One region of the Kocuria sp. KKT182 genome, then DNA from elsewhere that is predicted to be linked to it. Evidence: riboswitches for the same ligand, from Rfam matches in the RefSeq annotation. Region 1 holds a riboswitch; each other region holds the start of a gene.
What was found. Region 1 has a riboswitch for S-adenosylmethionine ahead of ACZ2G1_RS08740 (ABC transporter ATP-binding protein). Riboswitches for the same ligand answer to the same signal wherever they lie in the genome.

Region 1 (6,833 bases):
GAGGTCGGTGTTCGGCAGGGCGGGCAGCAGCCCGTCCGGCGCGGAGCGGGCCGTGCCTGCGGGGCGGGGGGAGTCGTTCACGGCATTCATCCTAGGGGCGGTGCGAGCTGAGACGTCACAAGTCTCAACGTCCTTGCGGAGGGGGTCGCGGACCGTCACGGAGCCGCGCCGAGGGGTCGTTTCCCGCCTCCGCGGCGGCGCGAGGGGTCGTTTTCCGCCGGTGCGAGCAGCTCATTCCGACCGAAAGCGACCCCCCGCGGCCGGAGGAGCGCCGGAAGCGACCCCTCGCGGCGGGGGCTAGCGCCGTGCGGCCAGGACGTCGGCGATGCGCTCGAGGGACTCCTCGTTCTGCAGCGAGGACCGGTCACCGAGCGGGGCGCCCTCCCACAGCTGCGCGAGCAGCCGCCGGGTGATCTTCCCGGACCGGGTCTTCGGCAGGTCCGGGACCGCCACGACCGCCCGCGGCTTGGCGATCGGCCCGATCTCGTGCGCCACGTGCTCGCGCAGGGCCGCGGTCAGCTCCTCCGCCGGGACCCGGGCGGCCTCGGGGGTCAGCACCACGTAGGCGAGCACCGCGTGCCCGGTCAGCTCGTCGCGCACCGGCGCGGCACCGGCCTCCACCACCCACGGGTGGGTGACGAGCGCCGACTCGATCTCGATGGTGGACAGCCGGTGCCCGGAGACGTTGATGACGTCGTCGACCCGCCCCAGGATGTAGATGTCCCCCTCCTCGTCGTAGCGGGCGCCGTCCCCGGCGAGGAACCAGCCCTGCTCGGCGTAGGCCTGCCAGTAGGAGGAGAGGTAGCGCTGCGGGTCGCCCCACACGGTGCGGGCCATCGAGGGACCGGTCCGGTCCACCACCACGAAGCCCTGCACCCCGGGCGGGACCGTCTCCCCGGCCTCGTCGACCACGCGGGTGGAGATCCCCGGGACCGCCCGGGTCGCGCAGCCGGGCTTGAGCGCGGTGCGCGGGGCTCCGTCGTCGAACGTCCCCGGGGGCGCGAACTGGGGGTCGTGCGGCCGCGGGGACATCACGGTGGCGCCGGTCTCGGACTGCCACCACGTGTCCACGAACGGCACCTCGTCCCTGCCCAGCTGCGCGCGCAGCCAGCGCCAGGCCTCGGGGTTGATCGACTCGCCCACGGAGCCGAGCAGCCGGATCGAGTTGAGGTTGTAGAGCGGCGGGACGCCCTTCGGGAACGCGCCCATCAGGGAGCGGATCAGCGTGGGCGCCGTGTAGTAGGCGGTGACCCCGTAGCGCTCGACCACCTCGAAGTGCCGGCCCCAGTGCGGGGTGTTCGGGGTGCCCTCGTAGATCACCTCGGACACGCCGTTGACCAGCGGCCCGTAGATCTCGTAGGTGTGCGCGGTGACCCACGCGAGGTCCGCGGTGCACCAGTGGACGGTCGAGTCCACCTTCGCGGGGTCGTTGACGGTGGCCAGCTCGTCCGGGCGCAGCACGCCGTCCTCGTCCTCGACGTCGGGCAGCAGGTCGAACAGCAGCGCGTGGGTGTAGGCGGTCTGCACGAGGTAGCCGCCCATCGTGTGCACCAGGCCCTTGGGCCGTCCGGTGGTCCCGGAGGTGTAGATGATGAACAGCGGCGTCTCGGCGTCGAACGCCTCGGGCACGTGCACGTCGGACTGGTCGGCGACCAGCTCGTGCCACCACACGTCCCGCCCGCGCGTCCACGGGACCGCGTCCTCCTCCTTGGAGTGCGTCCCCCGGGTGCCCCGCGGCAGGTCCGTGCGCCCGGGCCGGGAGGTGCGGCGCACGACGACGACGTGCTCGACCGCGTTGTCACCGCTGCAGGCCTCGTCGGCCACGGCCTTCACGGGCACCACGGCGCCGCGCCGGTGCTGCCCGTCCGTGGTCACGAGGACCTTGGCGCCGGTGTCCTCGACGCGGAAGCGCAGCGCCTCGGCGGAGAACCCGCCGAAGACCAGGGAGTGCACCGCGCCGATGCGGGCGCAGGCCAGCGTGATGATGACGGTCTCCGGGATGACGGGGAGGTAGATCACCACCCGGTCGCCCTGCTCCACGCCCAGGGCGAGCAGGGCGTTGGCGGCGCGGGAGACCTCCCGCTGCAGGTCGGCGTAGGTGTAGACCAGCCGGTCCCCGGGCTCTCCCTCGAAGTACAGGGCCACGTGGGCGCCGCGGCCGGCCTCGACGTGGCGGTCCACGCAGTTGTGGGCCACGTTGAGCCTGCCGCCCTCGAACCACGCGATCTCCGGGACCGACCAGGTGGGGCCGCCCTGCTCGTCCGTCCCGAGCCGCCGCGGGGCCTCGAAGCGGTGCGCGGTGGTCCACGGCCGCGCCCAGTCGAGGCGCGACGCCTGCGCCTCCCAGAAGGCGATCCGGGCCTCTTCCGAGACCAGGGCGGGATTGGGGGTGGGGGAGGAGGGGTCGCTCCAGCTGAAGCTCACGGTGCTGCTGTCCTTTCCGGCCGGCACGGACGACGGTTCCACTGTGCCAGGCGCACGTGTCAGGCCCATTTCTTGGCGGCCCACTTCTCGAAGACTCCCAGCAGCGCGTCCGTCGCCTTGCCGAGCACCGCGAGCAGCACGATGGCGAGGAGCAGGCGGTCGGTGCGGCCGTTGTTCTGCGAGTCGGTGAGCAGCCAGCCCAGGCCCATGGAGGCGCCCAGCAGCTCGGCGGCCACGAGGAACAGCCACGCCTGGGCCAGGGCCAGGCGCAGCCCCGAGATGACCGACGGCATGACGGCCGGCAGCTGCACCGTGGTGAGCAGGCGCAGCCCGTGCAACCCGAACGCCCGCGCCGCCTCGATGAGGTTGCGGTCCACGTGCTGCAGGGCCGCGGAGACGGTGGTGTAGACCGGGAAGAACGCGCCGATGGCCACCAGCGTGACCTTGGAGTCCTCGCCGAGGCCGATCCACAGCAGCAGCAGCGGCACCCACGCCAGGGACGGCACCGCGCGGAACGCCCCGATCGTGGGGCCCACCAGTGTGGAGCCCCAGCGGGAGAGGCCGATGAAGGACCCGGCCACGAGGCCGAGCCCGGCGCCGATCAGGAAGCCGATCAGCACGCGCTGGGTCGAGATGCCCACGTGGGTCCACAGGTCCCCGCCGGCCAGCAGGCCGATCCCGGCCTCGAGCACCGCGAGCGGGGCCGGCAGCTGCACGGCGCTGAAGACGCCGGCGGTGGACAGCACGTGCCACAGCACCAGCAGCGCGGCGGGCAGCAGCAGGCCCAGCCCGGTGCGCAGCAGCGGCCGCCGCCGGGGGGCCGCGGCGGGGGCGTCCTCGAGACGCTGCGCCTCCTCGGCGGGGGCCAGGGGCTGCGTCACTGCCCGGCCCCGACCAGCTCGGCCGCGCGGGAGGCGTCGGCGTTCTCGGCGTAGGAGCTCTCCACGATGCTCCCGAGCGCCTCGTCGATCTGCTCCTGGCCGGCCACGTCGTCGGACTCCACGAAGATCGGCCCGACCTTCTCGAGGACCGCCAGCTGCTCGTCGCCCGGCACGTGGTCGATGTCCAGGTTGGTGCGCTCGAGCACCTTCTCGGCCACGGACAGCTCGATCCCGGCCGCCTCGGCGAGCAGCTGCGCGGTCTCCTCCGTGTTCTCCTGCGCCCACTGCCGGGCGTAGGCGTAGACGTCCACCACGGTCTGGGCGGCCTCGGGCTGCTCCTCGAGGAAGCTCTCGTGGGCGTTGAGGAAGCCGTAGGTGTTGAAGTCGACGTTGCGGTAGAACAGCTCCGCGCCGTTCTCCTCCGCGGCGGCCATGATCGGGTCGAGCCCGGACCAGGCGTCCACCTGGCCGTTCTCCAGGGCGGCGCGGCCGTCGGCGTGCTGCAGGTTCTGGATCGTGACGTCCCCGGCGTCCACCCCGGCCTCGTCGAGGGCCTGGAGCAGGAAGAAGTACGGGTCGGTGCCCTTGGTCGCGGCCACGGTGCGGCCCTCGAGGTCCGCGACCTCCTGCACCTCGCTGCCGGCGGTGGTGACCAGGGCGGACCACTCCGGCTGCGAGTAGAGGTCGATCACCCGGATCGGGGTGCCGTTGCTGCGGGCCAGCAGCGCCGCGGAGCCCGCGGTGGAGCCGATGTCCACCGCCTCCGCACGCAGCGCCTCGTTGGCCTTGTTCGACCCGGCGGACTGCACCCACTCCACCTCGATGCCCTCCTCGGCGAACGCGGTCTCGAGCCAGCCCTTCTCCTTGATCACCACGGAGAGCGGGTTGTAGGTGGCCCAGTCCACGCGGACGGTGCCGTCCCCGGCGGCCTCCGCGGGCGGCTCACCGGAGCCCTCACCGGCCATGCACCCGGTCAGGCCGAGGGCCAGGACGGCGGCGAGTGCGGGGACGGTGCGGACGGAGCGCTGGGGCAGGGGCATGGCGGAGCCTTTCGTGGTGGACGGACGGTGCCGGGCGGCGCGGGCGGGTGCCGCCGCTGGTCCGGGGAGGGGAGTCGGGGTGGGGGCGGGCCGCGTCAGCGGGTCGCGGGGTGGTGGGTGTCGACGCCGAGGTGGCCGAGGAGCTGCACGCGCAGCTCGGCGAGGACCTCGGAGGCCCGGTCCCGGGGGCGCTCGCCGGGGACGGCGAGGATCGTGCTGATCGAGGCCGGGGCGGTGGGCCCGGTCCGGCCCAGGACCACGATCCGGTCCGCGAGCTGCAGCGCCTCGTCGACGTCGTGGGTGACGAGCAGGACGGTGGTGGGCTGGGCCGCGTGGATCGTGAGCAGCAGGTCCTGCATCTTCAGGCGGGTCAGGGCGTCGAGCGCGCCGAAGGGCTCGTCGAGCAGCAGGACCCCGGGATTGCGGGCCAGGGCCCGGGCCAGGGACGCGCGCTGGGCCATGCCGCCGGAGATCGCGCGGGGACGGTGGCCGGCGTGCGCGGTGAGCCCCACCAGGCGCAGCAGGTCGTCGATCACGGCGTCCCCCTCGTCCCGGGGGAGTCCGCGGGGCAGGCCCAGGCGGACGTTCTCGCGCACCGAGCGCCACGGCAGCAGGCGGGGCTCCTGGAAGGCGACCGCGCAGCGCGGGTCGATGCCGGACACGGGGGTGCCGTCGATGAGCACCCGCCCGGCCGAGGCGGTGTCGAGCCCTGCCGCGGCCCGGAGGAGCGTGGACTTGCCGCACCCCGAGGGCCCCAGGACCGCCAGGACCTCGCCGGGCCGGGCCGTGACGTCGACGTCCTGCAGGACGTGGTGGGTCTCGCGGCCGGACGGGAAGGCCTTGCCGACGTGCTCGAAGGCCACGGAGAAGGCGCGCTTCGCGGTGCCCGGTGCGGTGGCCGGCGCAGAGCCCAGCAGGGAAGTGCTCATGATCAACTCCATCGGTCCTGGCATTAGCACCTCGCACGGAGGATCAGACGGATCCGTGCCGGTTGCTGCGACGTCGACGAGCCAGGTCTCTCAGCCGCTCCGGATGGTTACACCACCAATTGAACGTCCTCGGCGTGTTCCCTGGCAAATCCGTCGCATCCGTGGTGATCGCGACACATCGCTGGCACGGGAGCCCTCCGTGCCCCACCATGGACCCATGACGAGCCGCAGAAGCCCGGCCCGGGCGGACCTGGTGCGCGACGCCTGCGCGGCGTTCGGCGCGGTCCTCGACGGGCTCGGCGACGACGACTCCTGGGCCGCCACTGGCTGCCCGGGGTGGTCGGTCCGGGACCTCACCCACCACTGCGCGATGGACGCCCTGCGGGGGCTGGTCGCGCTGCATACGCCCACCACCGCCCGCCCCGACCGGGACGCCGCGACCTACTGGACCGACTGGGGCGGCGATCCCGCGGGGGCCGCCGAGGCCCGGCGCCACACCCGCGTGGCCGCGTCCATGGTCCTGGACTGGGAGCCGGTGCGCGCCCTCCACCGCGAGACCACCCGGGCGCTCGTGCACGCCGCGCAGCACTGCGGCGACGGCGCGGTCCGCACCCAGGGGCACGTGCTGCGCGTCGAGGACCTGCTGAGCACCCTCGCGGTGGAGGCCACGGTCCACCACCTGGACCTGATCCAGCACCTGGACGGCTCCCCGGGTCCCGCCGTGGACGGGCTCGCCGAGGTCCGCCGGGTCCTCACCGACCTGTGGGAGCGGGAACCGCTCGAGCACTGGAGCGACGAGCACTTCGCCCGCGTGGGCACCGGCCGGGCGGAGCTGACCGCCCAGGAGCGTGCGGAGCTGGGCGCGCACGCGGACCTCCTGCCGCTCTTCTCCTGACCCTCCCCCCTCCGCGAGGTCGCCGACACGTGCAATCCCGCGGAGGAAGAAGGAGGGGGAACGGGTTCCGTGCCAGGCTGGGGGCATGAGCCGCAACGACCCCGCCGTCATCGACCGCCTCATGACACGGCCCGGCCGGTGGGCCGTGGTGGGGCTGACCGGCAACACGGCCCGTCCGGCGCACTCGGTGGCGAAGCGGATCCGGGACGACCTCGGCATGACGATCGTCCCGGTCAACCCGAAGGGCGAGCCGGTGCACGGCGAGCCCGGCCACCGCACGCTCGCCGAGGTCCCGGGGCCGATCGACGTGGTGGACTGCTTCGTGAACTCCCGCCGCGTCGGCGCGGTGGTGGACCAGGCCATCGCCGTGGGCGCCGCCGCGGTGTGGCTGCAGCTGGGCGTCGTCGACGAGGACGCCGCCGCCCGGGCGGAGCGGGCCGGCCTCGACGTGGTCATGGACACCTGCCCCCTGATCGAGCTCCGGTCCCTGCTCCGGCGGGGCTGGACCCTGGACCCGGGCCGGACCCCGCCGCTCGCCCCGCCCGGCTGAACGACCCGGCTGAGCGACCCGGCGGAGCCGCCCGAACCGGGTGGGCGCAGGCCCGATGCGGGCCGGGACCGTCCCCGTGCGGCGGGACCGCACAGGGGTTGCACCCGGTCAGGG
Region 2 (6,833 bases), 1.4 Mb from region 1:
CTGGCAGGCCTCCTGGCCGTGGCTGGACGGGTAGACGGCCATCCGGCCCTGGCGGACCAGCGCGGAGTTCTGGTCGTTGACCCGCCGCCCGACCACCAGCTTCTCGTAGGCGCCCAGCAGGACGTCCGGGGCCGGCAGCGGGTACTCGTGGCCGGGGCCGGTGCCCTGCTCCTCGGGGGCGAGCAGCCGCCCGCTCGGGTCGACCATGCGGATCTCGCCGCGGGCCGGGAGCATGTACTGCTCCGGTGTGATGCCGAAGCTCTGGGAGGCCCGGAGGATCGGGTCCTCGGGGGTCTCGACGGTCTGGCTCATGGTGTCCCCTCGGTCGGTCCCCGGTGCGGCCGCGGTCCGGGGAGGGCAGGAAGGTGGTGCGGCTCTGTCTCCCCAGTATGGGAACCGGGCATGGTTCGTATCCACAGAGCGGGGAAAATGCAGAAGTCTGAGACGGACAGTGCACCGCGCGTGGACGACATGTTCTAGTGTGGCGTGGAGCACACGCATTCGTCCGACACGTTCCGGGCCCCGCGCCCGACCCGCCCCGAAGGAGCCCGCCGTGCCCTCGACCCCCGTGCCGCTGGACGAGACCGACCGGAAGATCCTCGCGGAGCTGTCCCGAGACGCGAGGCAGTCCGTGACGGCGATCGCCGCGGCCGTGCACGTCTCCCGCGCCCACGCCTACGCCCGGATCAACCGGCTCCGGGACGAGGGGGTGATCCTGCGCTTCAGCACCGTGATCGACCCGGTCCGGGCGGGCCTGCAGGCCTCCGCGTACGTGACGCTCAAGCTCCAGCAGAACACCTGGCGGGAGCTGTGCGCCCAGCTCCAGGCGATCCCCGCCGTGCACCACATCGCCCTGGTGGGCGGGAACTTCGACGTCATGCTCCTCGTGCGGGCCGTGGACACCGTGCACCTGCGGCAGGTGATCTTCGAGCACGTCCAGCAGCTGCCCGGCGTGGTGGACACCCAGACGTTCCTGATCTTCGAGGACATCGACACCCGGGCCTGACGCGCCGGCCCCGCGCCGGGCCCGGCGCGCACGGCCGGCGTCACGAACCGTCACGGTCGTCATCTTCCGACGCGGAGGGACACCCACTACCTCTGCGCATAGTGTTGTTCCAGCTTCACGAGACGTGACCGCCAAGCTCCGACTTGGTCACGCACCAACCCCATGCTCATTGGGTGGTTCGGATGAGGAAGCGGCCTGCATCTTCCGCGGCGTGCCCACCGGGCCCGCGCGGATGACCGGTGCGGGTAAGAGCAAGGCACAGGAGCAGCGCCATGTCCATCCCCGTGACCGACCACGACCTCGCGACCCGGCAGATCCACGCCGGCACCCACGACCAGGTCGTCCAGCGCACCCTGACGGTGCCGATCTACCAGACCGCGGCCTTCGAGTTCCCGGACTACGAGGCGGCCCGGCAGATGTTCGCCCAGACCCGGGCAGGCTTCACCTACACGCGCACCGGCAACCCCACGGTGGCCGTGCTCGAGCAGCGGATCAGCGACCTCGAGGGCGGCGCGGGCGCCGTGGCGACCGGCTCGGGCCAGTCCGCCGTGGCCGTGGCGCTGCTGGCCCTGCTCGGCCAGGGCGCCGGGAAGCATCTCGTGGCCTCCGAGAAGCTCTACGGGGGCACGGTGGACCTGCTCACCGACTCCTTCGCGGACTACGGCATCGAGGTCTCCTTCGTGGACCCCACCGCCCCGGGGGCGTGGGCCGCGGCCGTGCGCCCCGACACCCGCGCGTTCCTGCTCGAGTCCATCGGCAACCCGCTGGCCACCCTCCCGGACCTGCCCGGGATCGCCGACGTCGCCCGGACCGCCGGCGTGCCCGTCGTCGTCGACAACACCCTCGCGTCCCCGGCCCTGTACCGGCCGCTGGAGAAGGGCGCGGACATCGTGGTGCACTCGGCCACCAAGTTCCTGGGCGGGCACGGCAACGCGCTCGCCGGGGCGGTCGTGGACGGCGGGACCTTCGACTGGTCCGCCCGGCCGGACAAGTGGCCGCAGTTCACCCAGGCCCGCGCCCGCTGGGGCGGACTCAGCCTCGTCGACAAGTGCGCCGCCGCCAGCCCCTACCTGCACCTGGTCCGGGCGAAGTACGTGCACGACCTCGGCACCACGCTCTCCCCGTTCAACGCCAGCCAGATCCTGCAGGGCACCGAGACCCTCGACCTGCGCGTGGCCCGCCACACGGCCTCGGCGCTGGCGGTGGCCGAGTTCCTGGCCGGGCACCCCGCCGTCGCCCGCGTCCACCACCCCGGCGTGCCCGGGGACCCCGGCGCCGGGATCGCGGCCCGGGACTTCCCGCGCGGGACCGGCTCCGTGTTCTCCTTCGACCTCGCCGCCCCGGACGGCGCCGTGGGCCCGTTCATCGACGCGCTCCGGCTGTTCAAGCTGGTCGCCAACATCGGGGACACCCGCAGCCTCGTGGCCCACCCGGCGGCCATGACCCACTGCCGCCTGACCCCCGAGCAGCGCCGGGCCGGCGGGATCGCCGAGACCACGATCCGGCTCTCGATCGGCCTCGAGTCCCCCCAGGACCTCGTGGCCGACCTCGGCCAGGCCCTCGACACCGTCGTCACCGCCGTCCAGACCACCCGGAAGTGAGCCCCGCCATGACGTCCCCCACCGAGACCCGCACCCGCCACCGGGGCTTCACGACCACCGCCGTCCACGCCGGCCAGGAGCCCGACCCGCTGACCGGGGCGGTCATCCCGCCGATCTACCAGACCTCCACGTTCGCCCAGGACGGGATCAACGTGCTGCGCGCCGGGCACGAGTACAGCCGCGGCTCCAACCCCACCCGCAGCGGCTTCGAGGAGCAGCTCGCGGCCCTGGAGCGCGGCGAGCGGGGGTTCGCGTTCGCCTCGGGGATCGCGGCAGAGGACGCCCTGCTGCGCGCCGTGCTGCGCCCGGGCGACCACATCGTGCTCGGCGCCGACGGCTACGGCGGCACCAACCGGCTGATCACCCGGGTCCTCGCCCCGTGGGACATCGGGCACACGCCCGTGGAGATCACGGACCTCGACGCCGTCCGGGCGGCCGTGCGCCCCGGCGCCACGAAGGTGCTGTGGCTCGAGACGCCGTCCAACCCGCTGCTCGGCATCGCCGACGTCGCGGCGTGGGCGCAGCTGGCCCGGGACGCCGGGGCGCTGCTCGTCGTCGACAACACCTTCGCGTCCCCGTACCTGCAGACCCCCCTCGAGCTCGGCGCGCACGCCGTGGTGCACTCCACCACGAAGTACATCGGGGGGCACTCGGACGTGCTCGGCGGCGCCGTGGTCGTGGGCGCGGCCCAGTGGCGCGGGGCCCCGCTCGCCGAGGCGGTCGGCTTCCAGCAGTTCGCCGCCGGCGCCGTGGCGGGCCCCCAGGACAGCTACCTGGCCGCCCGCGGGCTCAAGACCCTGAGCCTGCGGATGGAGCGCCACCAGGACAACGCGCAGCGGATCGCCGAGTGGCTCCTGGAGCGCCCCGAGGTCGCGCAGGTGCTCTACCCCGGGCTGCCCGGGCACCCCGGCCACGCGCTCGCCGCCGCGCAGATGCGCGGGTTCGGCGGCATGGTCTCCTTCCGGCTGACCGGCGGGGAGGCCGCGGCCCGTGCGGTGGCGGAGGGCACCCGGCTGTACTCGCTGTCGGTGAGCCTGGGCGGGGTGGAGTCCCTGATCTGCTACCCCTCGGAGATGACGCACGCCTCCGTGAAGGGCACCGCGCTGGCCGTGCCCGTGGACCTGGTGCGGCTCTCGGTGGGCATCGAGGACGTCGAGGACCAGCTGGAGGACCTCGAGCGCGCGCTCGCCGCCTGACCGGTCTTTTCCGCCCGGTCGGCTGCGCCGCCGGCGCCGCCGGCGGCGCCGGTTCCGCCGGGTCAGCGGGCCGCGCCCGGTCCGCCCCCTGGGTCCGGCCTGACGGATGCGTCCGGCTCCGGCCAGGCCGGAGCCGGATCCTCCCGGCCGAGGAGCAGCCGGCGGACCAGGTGCACGAGCATGGCAGTGAACACCATCGCCCAGGCGCTCAGGGCCACCCACAGCCAGACGGCCCCGACCAGACCCACGATCGGCAGGTCGTCCGCGCGGCCCAGATAGATGCTGGCCACGGCGTACATCCCCAGCGGGAAGACCACACTCCACAGCGAGGACTCGTAGCGCAGCGGCACCCGGTGCACGCGGTGGCGCCACCACCCGGCCGCCACCAGGGCCGGGATCAACCAGGTGGCGAACGCCCAGAAGACCAGGCCCAGACCCGCCACGAGCCCGCGGACCACGGCGACCATCGGGGTGTCGGACATCTCCACGATCCGGGATGCCGCCAGCACGGTGATGGCGCACGCGCCCATCGCCACCCAGTACGGCGGGGTCAGGTCGACCGGCCGCAGCGGATAGAGCATCATGCGCAGCGTCACGAGCACGCCCGCCGCGGCGTAGAGGAACAGCCCCACGGACCAGCCGGCGACCGCGACGACGGAGAGCACGTGCCGCCAGGCGTCGCTGCCCACCACCGGGTCCAGGGCCGCGGCGGCCACGGCCACGGACTGGCTGGCCACCACCCAGATGAACCAGGTCCCGTTGGCGGTGCTGACCACGGGGCGGGTGCGCCGGGAGAGCACCGCGCTCCACGGGACCACGTAGCCGAGGCCCAGCCATACCGCCCCGGCGAGTCCTAGGAGCGCGGCCGTGGCCCCGTGCCAGCCCGTCGTCGCGAGCCGGGACGCCAGCACGTTCGTGCCGGCCACGAAGGTGAAGAAGCCGAACGCGCGGCGAGGGTCGAGGAACTCCACGACGAACTCTCGCCGGAAGACGGCGAACCGCCAGACGGTGAGCAGGCACAGCGCCGCCCAGCTGCCCGCGCACACCGCGAGCAGGGCCGTGGACAGCGCGGCGAAGCCCTGCATCTGCAGGCCCACCGAGAGGATGCCGCTGGCCATGACGAGGGCGAAGTAACCGGGCGCCAGGCCGCGGACGCCGCCGAGGACACGTTGTCGGAGCGATTCGGCCACCTGCCCAGGCTACCGGGGCCCCGCCCGCGGCCCCGCCCCGTGCGGCTGCCGGGACGGTACTGCCCCGGCGGAACTAGCCTTGGACGCATGAGCACCGGCACCCGGAACGACGACATCAGCGCATCGCTCGAGCTCCCCGGGCCCGTGGTGAGCACCCACTGGCTGGCCGAGCACCTCCAGGACCCCCGGCTGGTGCTCGTGGACGCGAGCTCCACGCTCAACCGGACCGAGGAGGCCCTCCCCGGGGCGGTGCTCCTGGACCTGGACGGGCCCTTCTCGGACCCGTCCTCGGACCTGCCGCACACGGCGCCCCCGGCGGAGCAACTGAGCGCGGCGGCCCGGGCGCTCGGCATCTCGCACTCGAGCACGGTCGTGGCCTACGACGCCAAGGGCGTCTTCGCGTCCGCCCGCGTCTGGTGGCTGCTCCGGACCGCGGGCTTCGACCGGGTCGCCGTCCTCGACGGCGGTCTCCCGGCGTGGGCCGCGGAGGGCCGGCCCACGGGGGCGCACGCCGCGCCGCCGGCCGAGCCCGGCGACGTGGAGCTCGTGCCCCGTCCGGGCGGCTTCGTCGGGGCGGAGGACGTCGCCCGCGCCCTGGCCGACCCGGGCGCCACCGTCCTGGACGCCCGCTCCGCCGGCCGGTTCGCGGGCACCGAGCCCGAGCCGCGGCCGGGTCTGCGCCCCGGGCACATGCCGGGGGCGGTCAGCCTGCCCTACACCGACCTGCAGGACGGACAGGGGCGGCTGCTGCCGCTGCCGCAGCTGCGGGAGCGGATCGCGGCGGCCGCGCCCGAGGGGCGGCGGATCGTCACCAGCTGCGGCTCGGGCCTCACGGCGTGCGTCCTGGCGCTCGGCGCCCACCTCGCCGGCCGCGAGGACGTCGCGGTCTACGACGGCTCCTGGAGCGAGTGGGGCCGCCCCGGTCCCCGGCCCGTGGCGGGCCCCGAGGGGCTCAGCCGCGGGCCGGTGTCTCCCCGGCAGGACTGATCCGCGCCGCGGCCCCGTCGGCCTGGTCTGCCTGGTCCGACTGTCCCGGGGCGCCGGGGGCGGGGTCGTCCAGCGCGGCGGCGGTGGCGAGGATGTTGCGGGCCATGGACGGGAAGATGAAGCCGTGGAAGGGCCACACGCCCCACCAGTAGAGCCGGCCCGGCAGGCCCCGGGGGAAGAAGATGGCCCGCTGCCTGTACCGGCTGCCCTCGCCCTCGGGCTCCACGGACAGCTCGAGCCACGCCCGGCCGGGGGCGCGCATCTCGGCGTGCAGGAGCAGCTTGTGCCCTTCCTCCATGGCCTCCACGCGCCACCAGTCCACGTACTCGCCCACCTGCAGGTCCGTGGCGTCGCGGCGGCCGCGGTTCAGGCCGGCCCCGCCCACGAGCTTGTCCATGACGCCGCGCACCTGCCACGCCAGGGGCAGCGAGTACCAGCCGTTGCGCCCGCCGATGGACTCGACGACCCGCCACACCTGCTCGGGCCGCGCCGGTCCCGTGCGGCTGCGCTCGTCCACGAACACGGTGCGCCCCGCCCAGTCCGGGTCCGAGGGCAGCGGGTCCGCGGCCGCCTCGGAGGAGCTGTAGTGGACGTCCCACGTGGTCTCCACGGAGTTGTCCTCGATCTTCTTCAGCGCGAGCGCCACGGCGCGGCGGTAGCCGGCCAGCCCCTCGGGGGGCGGCGGGATGTGGTCGTCGATGTCGTGCTCGCCCGACACGGCGTCGTGCTGCAGCGACTGCACGAGCGGCACGGCCAGGCCCAGGGGGATCGGGGTGACCATGCCCACCCAGAACCCGGACAGCCGGGGCGCGGGGAGGGGGAAGTGGAAGACCACCCGCCGGCGCAGCCCGGC
Region 3 (6,833 bases), 920 kb from region 1:
CCGCGAGCGCGGACTGGTTGGCGTCGGTGGCCACGTACTCGAGCGGCGCGTCGGGGTCCGCCCCGGCCAGATCGACGCCGGTCCAGCCGCCGAACAGGGACAGCGCTCCCTCGATGTCCACGTGCCGGCGGTATCCGTCGAGCCTGGCGTGGGCCTCGTCGTCGGTCTCGGCGACCACCACGGTGGCCATGGCGAAGGTCTTCACGGCGTCCTCGGCCCGTCCCTGCGCGGCCAGTTCGGCCCGGACGCCGTCGGTCCACCGGCGCACGAGCTGCGGGGTGTTGCCGATGAAGAAGATGGCCTCGGCGTGGTCCACGGCGAACTGCTGTCCGCGCGTCGAGGCGCCGGCCTGGAACAGGAACGGGGTGCCCTGGGGTCCGGGGTGGGTCAGCGCCTGGCCGGGCACGGAGAACCAGGTGCCCTCGTGGCCGATGGGGTGCACGAGCTCCGGGTCCACGAAGACCCCGGTGCCGGCGTCCGCCTTCACCGCCCCCGGCTCGAAGGAGCCCTCAAGGAGCTTGTACATGACCTCCATGTACTCGTCGGCGCGGTCGTAGCGCTCGTCGTGCGGGATCTGCCGGTCCATGCCCAGGTTGCGGGCGGCGGAGTCCTGGTAGGAGGTCACCACGTTCCACGCCACCCGGCCGCGGGTGAAGTGGTCGAGGGTCGCGAAGGTGCGGGCCAGCAGGTAGGGGGCTTCGTAGGTGACCGAGGCGGTCACCCCGAAGCCGAGCTGCTCGGTGGCCGCGGCCATCGCCGGCACCGCGACGAGCGGGTCGAGCACCGGGTACTGCACTCCCCCGCGGGCCGTGGCCTCTGCCCCGCCGCCGTACACGTCGTAGACGCCGGGGACGTCCGCCAGGAACAGCGCGGTGAAGCCGCCCTCCTCGAGGGTGCGGGCCAGCGACGTCCAGTACTCGAGCGTGTCGAAGCCGGCGACCCCGGCCTCCGGGTGGCGCCACAGTCCCGGTGACTGGTGCACGGGCACCATCATGTCGAAGGCGTTCAGCAGCAGGGGGCGGCTCATACGGTGGTCCTCTCGGGGGTGGGCTGGGTGGCGCTCGCGGCGGCGGTAGTCGCGAGGGCCGGGTCGGCCGCGGTCCGGCCGGCGTGCAGATCGGTGAGTTCGGTGCCGCGCCGGTCCCGGGCGGGATCCTTCGCGGCCAGGGCGGCGACGACGGAGAGCACGGCCAGCACGGAGAGGTAGCCGGCGATCAGCCACGGGGTGTCCCCGCCGGCGGCGAAGAGCAGGGCGGCGATCAGCGGCATGAGCCCGCCGCCCAGGACGGTGCCGACCTGGTAGCCGAAGCTCACGCCCGAGTACCGCACGTGCACGGGGAACTGCTCGGCGAACCAGGCCGCCTGCGGTCCGTAGACCGCGTCGTGGACGAGGTTGATGCCGAGGATGACCACGAGCGGCAGCAGGGCGAGCGGGCCGGCCTCGAGGAAGGCGAACAGCACCCAGCCGAAGACGCCGATCGCCGCGTAGGCGGTCACCGAGACGACCTTCCGGCCCACCCGGTCGGACAGCCAGGCCCAGAACGGGGTGGAGAACAGGCCGATGGCCGAGGCGATCATCACCGCGGTCACGCCCGCGGCGCTGTCCCCGCGCACGTCCCGCAGGTAGGTCAGCATGTAGACCGTCACCAGGTAGTAGACGGCGTTCTGGGCCAGGCGCAGGCCGATCGTCACCAGCACCGGGCGGCGGTGGTGGACCAGCAGCTCCCGCAGGGGGGCCTTGGCCACGTTCCCCGAGGCCCGGTGCTCCAGGAACTCCGGGGCGTCGGCCACCCCGAGGCGGATCCACAGGCCCACCGCCACGAGCAGGGCCGAGAGCAGGAAGGGGATGCGCCAGCCGTAGGCGGCGAACTGCTCCTCGCTCATGACGTTCTGCACGATGAAGAACGCGCCGGTGGCCAGCAGCATGCCGGCGGAGGAGCCGATCTGGGTGAAGGACCCGAAGAACCCGCGGTGGCGGGCCGGTGAGTGCTCCACGCTCAGCAGCGCGGAGCCGCCCCACTCGGCACCGGCGGACAGGCCCTGGAGGATGCGCAGGACCACGAGGCCGACGACGGCCCACCAGCCGATCACCTCATAGGTGGGCAGCAGGCCGATCAGGGTGGAGGCCACGCCCATGAGCAGCAGCGAGGCCACCAGCAGGGCCTTGCGGCCGATCCGGTCCCCCAGGTGCCCGGCGATGATCCCGCCCAAGGGTCGGGCGATCACCCCGACCGCGAGCGTGGCGAAGGACGCCACGATGCCGCCGAGCTCGGTGGCCATGGGGAAGAACTGGACGTTGAAGACGAGTGCGGCGGCGGTGCCGTAGAGGTAGAAGTCGTACCACTCGATGGTGGTCCCGGCGAAGGCCGAGGCCAGGACGCGCTTCTTGCCGTGGACGATGCTGCTGCGGCCCGGGGCGGCCGTGGTCGTGGTGCTCATGCGTCAGGCTCCTGGGGTTCGGTCGGCGTCGGCCGTGACATCGGTCGTGGCGCCGGTCCTCGCGTCGCCGATGGCGTTCAGGCCCTCCGGCAGGGTGCCGTTGATGAGGTAGTCGCCGAGGGCTCGGGCGCGGAAGGCGATCGGGTTGTGGGTGGCCACGGTCTGGGCGTTGCGCCAGTGCCGGTCCAGGCCCTTGGCCGTGGACGTGGCGGAGGCGCCCACGGTGAGGAACAGGTCCTGGGCCGCGCCGAGCGCCAGCTCCGGCACGGTGACCTGGGCGTGCTCCACGGCGATCTCGGACTCGTGCAGCGCCGCCGGGAGGGCCCCGGTGAAGTCCGGCCGGTCGGCGCCGGCCGCTGCGGCGGCGGCGATCCCGGCGTCCAGGGCGCGGGCGGCGTGCAGGACGGTGGCCTCGGCGGCGAAGGCCTTGGCGGAGATCCGCCCGGTGGCCTCCTGGATCAGCGGGTCGTCGCGGAACGGCAGGCCGAGCCCGGTGTTGAAGGTCCGCCGGCGTCCGGCGATGGTCTCCACCGCGTCCCGCCGGGCCGCCCGGGCGATGCCGGCCAGCACGGCCAGCAGCACGAGCTGGAAGAAGGCGGCCTCGTGGACGGCCTCCGCGCTGCCGGCGGTGCGGTCCAGCACGGCGTCCTCCGGGACGCGCACCCGCTCGAAGACCGCGGTGCCGGTGCCGGTGAGCTTCTGCCCGAAGCCGTCCCAGTCGTCCTCGAGCGTCACGCCCTCGGCGTCCGTGGCGACGACGGCGAAGCGCCGCCCGTCGCGGCCGTCCAGGGCGGCCGAGACGCGGGTGTAGTCGCAGAAGACGGAGCCGGTGGCGTAGAACTTCCGGCCGGTGAGCTCCCAGCCCTCGGCGGTCCGGCTCAGCACGGTGTTCAGGGTGCCCAGCGCGTTGCCGCCCTTCTCCGTGGAGGCGTTGCCGACGGTGGCTCCGGCCAGCACCCGCGGGTACCAGACCTCCTGGAGCTCCCGGGGCAGGAAGCGCAGGGACTCCACGAAGCCGTGGTGGGAGCGGTAGAGGTGGGCGATGTTGGAGTCGGCCTCGGCCAGGTCGACCAGCAGCCGGGTGAAGTCCTCGAGGCTGACCCCGGGGCCGCCGTGGGCCGCCGGGACGCGCAGGGCACCGAACCCGGCCCGGTCCAGCCGGCCGACCTCCGCGTAGGGCAGCGCGCGCCGGAGGTCCCGGTCCAGGGCGCCGGCGGCGATCTCCGCGAACAGCGGCCGGAAGTGCTCCCGCAGCCCGGCGTAGTCCCCGGGCAGGCCGGCGGCGAGGTCCGTGCCGGCGCGGGGATGGGCGGTGGTCTCCTCGACCGTGCTCGGGGTCATGCGGGGGTCCTCTCGGTCGCACCGAGGATTGCCGGTCGGCCGGTCGCGCCGGGGGCGGGCCCGGTGGCGGCAGCGCCGGAGGCTGACGTCACGGACCGACTGCAGATCCGGGATCTCCATCGGTTCTGGCATTAGCACCCTGACCCCGGTGGAGGGCGGGTTGCTGCGGCGTCGTCGAGCCAGATCTCTCAGCCGCTCTGAATGGGGCGCTTGCCATGGCATCAGACCGCCCGGTCCGGGACCAACCGGATGACGGGCGCACGTCATGGAATGTCACGACGGCGTCACAGAAGGTCACGTCCTCCGCGGTGGTGTAGCGGTGTGCCGCAGGAGACCGGATCAGTAGACCGGCTGGTCCGGGTCCACCTGTGCCGCCCAGGCGAGCACCCCGCCCTCGAGGTGGCGGACCCGCTCCTCCCGCCCGGCGTAGAAGGAGCGCAGCGCGGCGAGCGCGGTCGCGGAGCGGGCCCCGGCCTTGCAGTGCAGCACGAGGTCCGTGCCACGGGCCTCCGGGGGCAGGGCGTCCGCGCCGCGGTCGAGGATCTCCTGCAGCGGGACGGGCACGGCGCCGTCGATGGCCACGAGCTCCCGCTCCCAGTCCTCGCGCACGTCCACCAGGGCGAAGGACGCCTCCCCGCGCTCCCGGCGCTCGAGCAGCCGGGCCAGCTCGGCCGACCCGACGGTCTCGGAGGCGTCCGCGCCGGGCAGCGCGCAGACCGCGGCGGGCTGGGCCACCGCGGTGACCGGGGCGGCGTCGGGATCCGGGGTGAGCCGCATCTCGCGCCAGGTCATCGCGAGCGCGTCGTGCAGCAGCACCCGTCCGAGCAGGGGCTCCCCGGTGCCGGTGACGAGCTTGACGGCCTCGGTGACCATGACCGCGCCGACGGTGGCGGGGAGCATGCCGAAGACCCCGCCCTCGGCGCAGCTGGGCACCTCGCCGTCCGGCGGGGCCTCGGGGTAGAGGTCCCGGTAGGTGGGCCCGTGCCCGGCCCAGAACACGCTGACCTGCCCCTCGAAGCGCAGGATGGAGCCCCACACGCAGGGTGTTCTGGTCAGGGCGGCGGCGTCGCTGACCACGTAGCGGGTCGCGAAGTTGTCGGCGCCGTCCAGGACCAGGTCGTACCCGCCGATGATGTCCACGGCGTTGTCCGCGTCCAGCCGGACGGGGTGGGTGCGGACCTCCACCAGCGGGTTGAGCGCGGTGACGGCCTCGGCGGCGGAGACGGCCTTGGGACGGCCGACGTCGGCGGTCGTGTGCACCACCTGGCGCTGCAGGTTGGAGACCGCCACCACGTCGTCGTCGACGATCCCGAGGGTCCCGACCCCCGCCGCGGCGAGGTACTGCAGGGCCGGGGACCCGAGCCCCCCGGCGCCGACGACGAGCACGCGGGCGTTCCGCAGCCGCCGCTGGCCGAGGGTCCCGATCCCGGGCAGGGTCAGGTGCCGGGCGTAGCGCTCGAGCTCCTCGCGGGTCAGTTCGGGGCCGGGCTCCACGAGCGGGGGCAGCGGGCTCACGGCCGCTCCCCCACGGGCGCCCAGTCCCCGCGCGGCACGTCCGCCGGGCCGACTGAGGAGCCGGCGGACGACCCGTCGGCCCGCCCGGCACCGGCGGCGTCCGTGTCGATCCGCCCGGCCATCGACGAGGACGCCTGGGCGTGGCGGCGGGCCGGGATGCGCCCGGCACCGGCGGCGAGCCGGCCGGCGAGCACGGCGTGGCGCATCGCGGTGGCCATCGCCACCGGGTCCTGGGCGCGGGTGACGGCGCTGGCCAGCAGCACGGCGTCGCAGCCCAGCTCCATGGCCAGGGCGGCCTCGGAGGCGGTGCCGATCCCGGCGTCGAGCACCACGGGCACGGACGCCCGGGAGGCGATGAGCTCGATGTTGTGCGGATTGAGGATGCCCAGCCCGGTGCCGATGGGAGCGCCCAGGGGCATCACCGCGGCCGCGCCCAGATCCTCGAGCCGGCGTGCGACGGCCGGGTCGTCGGAGGTGTAGGCGAAGACCTTGAAGCCGCGGGCCACGAGCTGCTCGGTGGCGTCGAGGAGCTCCACGACGTCGGGCAGCAGCGTGTCCTCGTCCGCGATGACCTCGAGCTTGACCCAGTCGGTCTCGAGGGCCTCCCGGCCGAGCTCGGCGGTCAGCAGCGCGTCCCGGGCGGTGTAGCACCCGGCGGTGTTGGGCAGGATCCGGATGTCATTGCGCTCCAGCAGCGCGAAGAGGGAGTCGCCCTGGCCGGGGGCGTAGCGGCGCAGGGCCACGGTGGTCAGCTCGGTGCCGGAGGCCAGCAGCGCCTGCTCCAGGGTGTGCAGCGAGCTCAGGCCGCCGGTGCCCATGATCAGCCGGGAGCTCAGCTCGATGCCGTCGAGCACGAGCGGGTCGGGGTGCGGGGCGGTCACGTCAGCCTCCCTGGACGGCGGTGATGATCTCGATGGACTGGCCCTCCGCCACGGGGGTCCGCCGCCAGCGGCTGCGGGGCACGACCGCGGCGTCCACGGCCACGGCCACGCCGAGGCGCCCGCCGTCCAGCGGGGCGCCGTCGGGGCCCAGGGGGCGGCCGACGGTCTCGGCGACGAGGTCGACGACGGTCGCCTCCGCCGCCACGCGGTGCGGGCGGCCGTTGAGGGTGATGGCGGTCATCGGGTGCTCCTGCTCCGGGGCCCGGGCCCGGCGGCGGCCGGCGCGGGATCCCCTCGACGGGCCTCGACGGGGCGGTCGAAGCGGTGCGGGTCGGTGGCGGCGAGGTGCTCGGCGTCGGCGGCCGGATCGGCTCCGGTCCCGCCGGCCACCAGCTGCGCGGCGAGCCGGGCGGCCAGCGGGGCGAGCAGGACGCCGTGGCGGAAGTAGCCGGTGGAGACCACGAGCCCCGGCACCGGCGATCCGTCCGGGTCGCGGACCCGGCCGAGGTAGGGGATGTCGTCCGGGGTGCCGGGCCGGGCTCGGGCCAGCACCTCGACCAGCTCGAGGTCGGCGACGCCGGGCACGAGCGCCTGGGCGTCGCGCAGCAGCCGGAACACGCCGCCGGCGCTGGGACCGGTCAGGTCGTCCTCGCGGGA

Region 2: another riboswitch for S-adenosylmethionine. It lies ahead of ACZ2G1_RS15230 (O-acetylhomoserine aminocarboxypropyltransferase/cysteine synthase family protein); the one in region 1 lies ahead of ACZ2G1_RS08740 (ABC transporter ATP-binding protein).
Region 3: another riboswitch for S-adenosylmethionine. It lies ahead of ACZ2G1_RS13215 (acyl-CoA dehydrogenase family protein); the one in region 1 lies ahead of ACZ2G1_RS08740 (ABC transporter ATP-binding protein).

Annotation. Positions count from the first base shown of each region.
Region 1 is NZ_CM145757.1:1,889,269-1,896,101, reverse strand. It holds gene ACZ2G1_RS08760 (succinate dehydrogenase/fumarate reductase transmembrane subunit) at 1-90, opposite strand, end outside; gene ACZ2G1_RS08755 (AMP-binding protein) at 298-2,424, opposite strand; gene ACZ2G1_RS08750 (ABC transporter permease) at 2,484-3,305, opposite strand; gene ACZ2G1_RS08745 (aliphatic sulfonate ABC transporter substrate-binding protein) at 3,302-4,345, opposite strand; gene ACZ2G1_RS08740 (ABC transporter ATP-binding protein) at 4,441-5,274, opposite strand; SAM riboswitch class I at 5,280-5,384, opposite strand; gene ACZ2G1_RS08735 (maleylpyruvate isomerase N-terminal domain-containing protein) at 5,492-6,169, shown strand; gene ACZ2G1_RS08730 (CoA-binding protein) at 6,255-6,719, shown strand.
Region 2 is NZ_CM145757.1:3,267,432-3,274,264, forward strand. It holds gene ACZ2G1_RS15220 (thiamine pyrophosphate-dependent enzyme) at 1-312, opposite strand, end outside; gene ACZ2G1_RS15225 (Lrp/AsnC family transcriptional regulator) at 554-1,006, shown strand; SAM riboswitch class IV at 1,120-1,241, shown strand; gene ACZ2G1_RS15230 (O-acetylhomoserine aminocarboxypropyltransferase/cysteine synthase family protein) at 1,279-2,607, shown strand; gene ACZ2G1_RS15235 (cystathionine gamma-synthase) at 2,616-3,803, shown strand; gene ACZ2G1_RS15240 (tellurite resistance/C4-dicarboxylate transporter family protein) at 3,866-4,993, opposite strand; gene ACZ2G1_RS15245 (sulfurtransferase) at 5,081-5,980, shown strand; gene ACZ2G1_RS15250 (SDR family oxidoreductase) at 5,946-6,833, opposite strand, start outside.
Region 3 is NZ_CM145757.1:2,810,981-2,817,813, reverse strand. It holds gene ACZ2G1_RS13225 (LLM class flavin-dependent oxidoreductase) at 1-1,027, opposite strand, end outside; gene ACZ2G1_RS13220 (MFS transporter) at 1,024-2,439, opposite strand; gene ACZ2G1_RS13215 (acyl-CoA dehydrogenase family protein) at 2,443-3,780, opposite strand; SAM riboswitch class I at 3,894-3,988, opposite strand; gene moeB (molybdopterin-synthase adenylyltransferase MoeB) at 4,120-5,295, opposite strand; gene ACZ2G1_RS13205 (thiazole synthase) at 5,292-6,113, opposite strand; gene thiS (sulfur carrier protein ThiS) at 6,178-6,417, opposite strand; gene ACZ2G1_RS13195 (FAD-dependent oxidoreductase) at 6,414-6,833, opposite strand, start outside.